Regions from separate parts of the Streptomyces sp. NPDC004667 genome, predicted to be linked through region 2. Evidence: riboswitches for the same ligand, from Rfam matches in the RefSeq annotation. Region 2 holds a riboswitch; the other holds the start of a gene.
What was found. Region 2 has a riboswitch for S-adenosylmethionine ahead of thrC (threonine synthase). Riboswitches for the same ligand answer to the same signal wherever they lie in the genome.
Positions count from the first base shown of each region.

Region 1 (4,204 bases), on a different contig from region 2:
ACATGTTCGCGCAGTACTTCCACCTGTCGATCAACTCGATCACGTGGTTCGCGCGGATCGGCTTCTTCGTGGGCCCGGTCATCGCCTTCGTGATCACCAAGCGGATCTGCCTCGGCCTCCAGCGCCGGGACCACGACAAGGTGCTGCACGGTCGCGAGACCGGCATCATCAAGCGCCTGCCGCACGGTGAGTTCGTCGAGATCCACGAGCCGCTCCCGCAGGGCAAGCTGCACACCCTCACCTCGCACACGCAGTACGAGCCGATCGAGATCGGCCCGACGGTCGACGAGAACGGCGTCGAGCGCAAGGTGAAGGCCGGCGAGAAGCTCCGCGCGAAGCTCAGCAAGGGCTTCTACGGGGAGAACACCCAGATTCCGAAGCCCACGGCGGAGGAGTACAAGGAGATCCAGAGCGGCCACGGCCACCACTGATCTCCGGTATGACAGCTTGAGGGATCGGTTTCGGCCAATCCTGGTGTCGCCACGGTGAGAGCCCCGTCCAGTGTCTGGACGGGGCTCTTCGCCGTCTCCGGGGCTGGATAGGCTGAGATCCTTCCCCATTCGACGTGGAACTTTTCCGAGCAGCAGGAGCGGACCATGAACGTTGTGACCCCGGCAGGCGGCGACAGCGTGGCGGCCCGTGGCTGGCCGGGCCTCCTCGACGCCCTCCTGACCGGCCAGGACCTCGGTGCGGACGACACCGCCTGGGCGATGGACCGGATCATGCGGGGCGAGGCCACGGACGCGCAGATCGCCGGTTTCATGGTGGCCCTGCGGGCCAAGGGGGAGACCGTCGCGGAGATCAACGGCATGGTGCGTGCCATGTACGATCACGCCAATCTGATCGAGGTCCCGGGCCGGACGGTGGACATCGTCGGCACGGGCGGGGACGGCGCCAAGACCGTCAACATCTCCACGATGTCGGCCCTCGTGGTGGCCGGAACCGGCGCGAAGGTGGTCAAGCACGGCAACCGGGCGGCGTCCTCCGCGAGCGGCTCCTCGGACGTGCTGGAGAAGCTCGGCGTCAACCTGAACCTCGCCCCGGCCCGGGTGGTGGAGGTCGCCGAGGAGGCGGGCATCACCTTCTGCTTCGCGGTGAAGTTCCACCCCGCGCTGCGGCACGTGGCGGCGGCCCGCAAGGAGCTGGGCATCCGCACCACCTTCAACTTCCTCGGCCCGCTGACCAACCCGGCGAAGGTCCGCGCACAGGCCACGGGCGTGGCCGACGCCCGGGTCGCCCCCATCGTGGCCGGGGTGCTCGCGGAGCGAGGCTCCTCGGCACTGGTCTTCCGGGGCGACGACGGCATGGACGAACTCACCACGACGGCCACCTCCCGGGTGTGGTGGGTCCGCGACGGCGCGGTCACCGAGCATGCGTTCGACCCGCGTGACATCGGGATCCCCATCGTGGACGTCTCCGCCCTCCGCGGCGAGGACCCCTCCTACAACGCGGACGTCGCCCGCCGGCTGCTGGCCGGCGAGACGGGCCCCGTGCGCGAGGCCGTCCTGCTGAACTCGGCGGCGGCCCTGGTGGCGCTGGACCCGGGCAGCGGGTCCCTGGAGGAGCAGCTGTCGGCCGGCATCGCGCGGGCGGCCGAGTCCATCGACTCGGGCGCGGCCCGCGCGGCCCTGGAGCGCTGGGCGGCCGCCAGCAACGCGTAGCCGCCCCCTGCACGGCACCCCCGGCGGCCGGAGGCCGGCGCAGCCGGGCGAAGCCCGGGAGGCCGCCAGCGGCCGAGCGGTGCGAGCGCGGCGTTCGGAAGGAGACCCCGGTCCACGATGTGGACCGGGGTCTTGCGCATGGAGGATCTTGTGGCAGGATGCTGACCAGGTCACGAGTGACAGCGTTTAGGCCCCGGCTTGCTGTCCGGCAACCCTCCTTCCGTGGCGGGGTGCCCCGGGTGATGACCAGGTCGTAGGCAGTGAGGTCTACGGCAAGCGCGGATCCCTCGATACCAGGGGTCCTGGGTCTTCGAGGAGCTTTTTCCGTGAGCAAGCGAATGCGATAGGGCGACTCCGCCCCTTCTTCACCCCCTCGGATCAGGGTCGCTCGGGCGTACCCCCACGTCCTTCCGAGGTCCTTCCCGTACCCCTGTGTCCGGCCGGCGCCGTCGCGCCCCGCCGTACCCGCGTACGGGCACACCGAAGCCATTCAGCCCTGCCTGCCGGGAGACACCGCCATGTCCGCATTCCTGAACTCCGCCGCCACCGCCACCGATGTCGCCGTCGACCCCGCCTGTGCCCAGCCGCTGCCGGTGCTCGGCCGCGACGTCACCGTCCCGCTCGTCACCGGTGGCGAGGTCACCTACGCCGCCCTCGACTACGCGGCCAGCGCCCCCGCGCTCCAGCGGGTCTGGGACGACGTGGCCGCGTACGCCCCGTACTACGGCAGCGTCCACCGCGGGGCCGGGTACCTCTCGCAGCTCTCCACCGACCTGTTCGAGCAGAGCCGCGTCACCGTCGCGGAGTTCCTGGACTGCCGCCCCGGCGACCAGGTGGTCTTCACCCGGTCGACCACCGACTCCCTGAACCTGCTCGCCGCCGCCCTCCCGGCCGACTGCCAGGTCTTCGTCTTCGAGACCGAGCACCACGCCTCGCTGCTGCCGTGGACGAACGCCCGGGTCACCTACCTCAACGCCCCGCGCACCCCGGCCCAGGCCGTCGCCACCCTGGAGCGGGCACTGGCCGACCGCGAGCCCTACGGCCCGGCCCTGGTCTGCGTCACCGGCGCCTCCAACGTCACCGGTGAGCTGTGGCCCGTCAAGGAACTGGCCGCCGCCGCGCACGTCCACGGAGCGCGGATCGTCCTGGACGCCGCCCAGCTGGCACCGCACCACCCCGTGTCCGTCCGGGAGCTGGACGTGGACTGGGTCGCCTTCTCCGGCCACAAGCTCTACGCCCCCTTCGGCTCGGGCGTCCTCGCCGGCCGCGCCGACTGGCTCCAGGAGGCCGAGCCGTACCTGGCCGGCGGCGGCGCCTCCCGCAAGGTGGCCCGCCGCGAGGACGGCGGCGTCGACGTCGAATGGCACACCACCGCCGCCCGCCACGAGGCAGGCTCCCCGAACGTCATCGGCGTCTACTCCATCGCCTCGGCCTGCCGCGCCCTGAAGGAGGCCGGGTTCGAGAACCTGGTCGCCCGCGAGAACCACCTCATCGCCAAGGTCCGCGAGGGACTGGCGGACGTCCCCGCCGTGCGCGTGCTCTCCCTCTTCGGGGACGACGCCCCGCGCGTCGGCGTCATCTCCTTCGTGGTGGACGGCTGGAACAGCTCCCACTTCGCCGCCGCGCTGTCGGCGGAGTACGGGATCGGCGTGCGCGACGGCCTCTTCTGCGCCCACCCGCTGGTCCGCACCCTCCTCGGCAGCGAGCCGCAGGAGCCGGGCGAGTGCGGGGCCCCGGAGGCCGCACCGGGCGAGCGCTCGCTCAACGCGATCCGGGTCTCCTTCGGCGCGGGCACCCCCGACGAGCACGTCGAGCGGTTCGTCCGGGCCGTCGGCGAACTGGTCGCGGACGGCGCCAAGTGGCAGTACCGCACGGAAGAGGGCCGCTGCGTTCCGGCCGTCTGAGCCGGCACCGTCTGACAGGCTGTCGGGCATGACGTACTGGGACCCCGTACCAGCCCTGCGCGCCGCAGTCGGCGAGCCCTTGCCCCTGTGGGCCGGCGACCTCGTCCACCGGGACTGGTCCCTGCCGGCCCCCGACGGATGGGAGCAGCGGGATTGGCGTAGCGTCCCCGGACCGCTGTACGCGGCCAACACGGACACCTGCCTCACGGGGAGGCAGTGCGCGCCCGATCTCGTGATGTACGAGGACCGGTACGGCTCCGAGTTCCTTTACCGCCAGCCCCGTGACACGGCGGAGGCACACGCCTTCATCTGCGCCGCCGACTGCGAGCCGTTCCAGGGGTACGGGGGCGACGGCGACCTGCGCTGGACCCCGGAGCTGGTCCGGGACTGGTGGCGCGAGCGGGGCCGGGTCCGGGAGTGGGCCGCGGCCCAGGGGTGGGGGGCCGGCGCGGAGTCGGCGCGGGCACTCGGGGGCAACGACGCCGGGGCCCGCGCGTACGTGGCGCACATCGACGGGGACCTGGAGGGGTACCTGCGCGGCTACCTCTTCCGGCTCCAGGAGGGCCGGGCCGCCCGGCCGGGGGAGACCCTGCCGGGGCTCGGCGGAGCCTGAGGGGTCCGGTACCGGGGGCGGAACCC
Region 1 is NZ_JBEXKC010000024.1:36,594-40,797, reverse strand. It holds gene ABZW32_RS16120 (cytochrome bc complex cytochrome b subunit) at 1-431, shown strand, start outside; gene trpD (anthranilate phosphoribosyltransferase) at 597-1,661, shown strand; SAM riboswitch class IV at 1,830-1,946, shown strand; gene ABZW32_RS16110 (aminotransferase class V-fold PLP-dependent enzyme) at 2,180-3,565, shown strand; gene ABZW32_RS16105 (ferredoxin) at 3,594-4,178, shown strand.
Region 1: it holds a riboswitch for S-adenosylmethionine, as region 2 does, so the genes downstream of both, ABZW32_RS16110 (aminotransferase class V-fold PLP-dependent enzyme) here and thrC (threonine synthase) in region 2, are expected to answer to the same signal.

Region 2 (4,204 bases):
CCGCAGGTCCGGCCGCAGCTCGCGCAGCTGCCCCGGGACCAGCGCCAGGTGGTAGTCCTGCACCAGGACGCGGGCGCCGTCGGCGGCCTCCTCGGCCAGCGCCTCGGCGAAGGCCCGGTTGTAGGCGACGTACGCCTCCCAGTGCCGGCGGAACGCCGCGTCGAAGACCGGCTCGCGCGGGACGTCGTAGAGGTGGTGGTGGGTGAACCAGAGCACCGAGTTGGCGATGCCGTTGTACGCGCCGTCGTACACGGCCGGGTCGATGTCCAGCATCCGCACCCCCGGCTCGGAGGTGCCCCGGCGCACCGCCTCCCGGTCGGCGTCGGAGAGGGCCGCGCAGATCCAGAGGGCCTCCGGCTGCTTCGCGAGGGCCGCCGACAGGCCGGAGACGAGCCCGCCCCCGCCGCGCCGGGCGCTGAGCGTGCCGTCGTCGGAGAGGGCGTACGAGAGCGGGCCGCGGTTCGCGGCGACGAGTACCTGAGAAGCCATGGGGCGAACCTAGCCCGGCCCGCCCCGGCTCAAACTCGTGTGCGGCGCCGCTCCGGCGGCCGTCAAGCCACGCGGCGGCCCGCGTACTCCTTGATCTCCGCCATCGGCGGCCGCTCCTCGGTGTCCACCGCGTAGGTGCGCGGAACGAACCCGTCCGGCCCCCGCTCGAACTGGGTCAGCTCCGGCCGTACGAGGTGCGCGCGCGAGAGCCGGACCTGCGCGGTGCGGTAGATCGCGGCGGCCATCCGGCCCAGCGCCCGCCCGTCCTGGTGCCGGTGCAGCCGCACCCCGACGTCCACCTGGGCCAGCGCGTCCAGCCCGACCGTGTGCAGCGCGTCCACCAGCAGGCCCAGCTCCACGCCGTAGCCGACGGGGAAGGGGAGCCGCTCCAGCAGGGAGCGCCGTACGGCGTACTCCCCGCCGAGCGGCTGCACGAAGCCGGCCAGCTGCGGCCAGTGCAGGTTCAGGAGGGGGCGCGCGACCAGCTCGGTCACCCGGCCGCCCTGGCCGGGGGCGTCCGCGAGCGGGCGGTCGTACATGGCCTTGACGAACTGCACCTGCGGATCGGTCAGCAGCGGGCCGACGATCCCGGAGACGAAGGACGCCGAGAAGTCCCGCAGGTCGGCGTCGACGAAGCAGACCACGTCACCGGTGGTGGCGAGCAGCGAACGCCACAGCACCTCGCCCTTGCCGGGCAGCGCGGGGATCCGCGGCAGGATCGCGTCCCGGTGCACGACCCGGGCGCCGGCCGCGGCCGCCACCTGCGCCGTACGGTCGGTGGAGCCGGAGTCGACCACCACCAGCTCGTCGACCAGGGGGACCGGCAGGCCGTCGATCAGATCGCGCCGGATCACCCGGACGATCTCCCCGACCGTGGCCTCCTCGTCGAGCGCGGGCAGCACCACGCTGACCGTCGTCCCGGCCGCCCGTTTCCGGTCGAGCAGCTGGTCGAGCGGTCGGTCGGCGGCGGACCAGGAGCGGTCTGCCAGCCAGCGCTCCACCTCATCCAGCACCCTCAGCACTCCCTGGTTCCTCGGCGGCCCTCGGAGATATCGGCCGATTTGTGATCCATCTCGCGGTTCGGACGGCTGTCTCAACCGCCCTGGCCTTCGGTTACAGTCTTGAACAACGCGAAGGACCACGGCATGCCGGGGTCCCCGCGCACAAACGCACCGGCGCGCCACAGAGCGCGTGTGCCGGTGCCATACCGCTCATCCAGAGGGGCAGAGGGACACGGCCCGTTGAAGCCCCGGCAACCCTCCAGTCGGTTCTCGCGATGCGTTTCGACACGCACGCCGCGAGGTCCCCGGCTAGGGAAGGTGCCAATTCCGTCTCATGGCGAAGTGCGCCATGGGGAAGATGAGGAGAAAGGGCCTCGCCGTCATGGCTGCACAGACCGTCACCACCTCCACCGCCCCCGGTTCCGTCGATCTCGGACCCGCCACCGGCCTCTCCTGTCGCGAGTGCGGCACCCGCTTCGAACTCGGCCCGATCTTCGCGTGCGTCGAGTGTTTCGGTCCGCTGGAAGTCGCCTACGAGCTGCCGCTCGGCGACCCCGAGGCCCTGCGCGCCGCGATCGAGGCCGGCCCGAACAACATCTGGCGCTACGCCCCGCTGCTGCCCGTTCCCGCGGACGTGGCCTCCAAGCCCAGCCTGAACCCCGGCTTCACCAAGCTCGTGGACGCGCGGAACCTGGCCAAGGAGCTGGGCGTCACCGGCAAGCTGTACGTCAAGGACGACTCCGGCAACCCGACGCACTCCTTCAAGGACCGCGTCGTGGCCATCGCCGTCGAGGCGGCCCGCGCCTTCGGCTTCACCACCCTGTCCTGCTCCTCCACCGGCAACCTGGCCGGCGCCGTCGGCGCCGCGGCCGCCCGTGCCGGCTTCCGCTCCTGCGTGTTCATCCCGCACGACCTGGAGCAGGGCAAGGTCGTCATGGCCGGTGTCTACGGTGGCGACCTCGTCGGCATCGAGGGCAACTACGACGACGTCAACCGCTTCTGCTCCGAACTCATCGGCGACCCGCTGGGCGAGGGCTGGGGCTTCGTCAACGTCAACCTCCGCCCGTACTACGGCGAGGGCTCCAAGACCCTGGCGTACGAGATCTGCGAGCAGCTCGGCTGGCAGCTGCCCGACCAGATCGTCATCCCGATCGCGTCCGGCTCCCAGCTGACGAAGATCGACAAGGGTCTGCAGGAGCTGATCAAGCTCGGCCTGGTGGAGGACAAGCCGTACAAGATCTTCGGCGCCCAGGCCGAGGGCTGCTCCCCGGTCTCCACCGCCTTCAAGGCCGGCCACGACGTGGTCCGCCCGCAGAAGCCGGACACCATCGCCAAGTCGCTGGCCATCGGCAACCCGGCGGACGGCCCGTACGTCCTGGACATCGCCCGTCGCACCGGCGGCTACGTCGAGGACGTCAACGACACCCAGGTCGTCGAGGCGATCAAGATCCTGGCGCAGACCGAGGGCATCTTCGCCGAGACCGCGGGCGGCGTGACCGTCGGCGTGACGAAGAAGCTGATCGAGAACGGGCAGCTCGACCCGGCGCTGACCACCGTGATCCTGAACACCGGTGACGGCCTCAAGACCCTGGAGGCGGTGGCCGCGGACAGCGGCCAGACCGCCACCATCCGCCCGAGCCTGGACGCGTTCCGCGCCGCCGGCCTGGCCTGACCCTTCCCACGACTCCCGGAAAGGCGGTAGCGCCATGAGCGTCAACGTCCGCATCCCCACCATCCTGCGCACCTACACCGGCGGCGTCGCCGAGGTCCCGGCCGAGGGCTCGACCCTGGCCGAGGTCATCCAGTCCCTGGAGCAGAACCACCCGGGCATCGCCGCGCGCGTCCTGGACGACCAGGGCAAGCTGCGCCGCTTCGTGAACGTCTACGTCAACGACGACGACGTGCGCTTCGAGGGCGGCCTGCAGGCGGCGACGCCGGACGGCGCCGGCGTCTCGATCATTCCGGCCGTCGCGGGCGGCTGAGACCCCGAAAAGTAGAATTGCCCCCTCCGCTAATAAGTGGAGGGGGCAATTCTGCTTGATTGGGCGCGGTAGAGTTGGGGAAGTCCCCTCCGGTGCTCTTGCCCGCCGCATATGAGCGGGCCCCGTGAGGGTTGACATTGAGTCAACATGCGTGCGCCCTATGGGGCTTTGGCGAAGCTTGTCTGGCCCGAGTTGCCCTGCCATATGCCAAATTTTCACTCTATTTCTATGTTTCCGCGTGTCCAGAATTCTCGTCGGATTGACCTGTTGCAGACAGCAGCGGTGCGGATACATTCAGCCCCGGTCGAGGCGTTCCGGCGCAAGTTCTGACCCGGGACCGCGAAGTGCGGTACCGCGCAAGGGCCAGTAATAGGGGAGTTAGGCATGGCTCAGGGCACCGTCAAGTGGTTCAACGCGGAGAAGGGCTACGGCTTCATCGCGGTCGACGGTGGTGCGGATGTGTTCGTCCACTACAGCGCCATCCAGATGGACGGGTACCGCACCCTTGAAGAGGGTCAGCGGGTCGAGTTCGAGATCTCGCAGGGCCAGAAGGGTCCGCAGGCGGACATGGTCAAGCTCGCTGCTGCCGGCTGATACCGAGCGCGATCGACCACCGACGCGACAGACGTACGAGGGGCCCACATCCCGGACACGGGATGCGGGCCCCTCGTGCGTCGCCCCTTGCGCCCGGCCGGAAGCCGCCCGGCGTTGCCCGAAGCCGCTTGCACTCGC
Region 2 is NZ_JBEXKC010000010.1:65,314-69,517, reverse strand. It holds gene ABZW32_RS08135 (trehalose-6-phosphate synthase) at 1-489, opposite strand, end outside; gene ABZW32_RS08130 (glucosyl-3-phosphoglycerate synthase) at 552-1,502, opposite strand; SAM riboswitch class I at 1,698-1,855, shown strand; gene thrC (threonine synthase) at 1,873-3,162, shown strand; gene ABZW32_RS08120 (MoaD/ThiS family protein) at 3,197-3,472, shown strand; gene ABZW32_RS08115 (cold-shock protein) at 3,857-4,066, shown strand.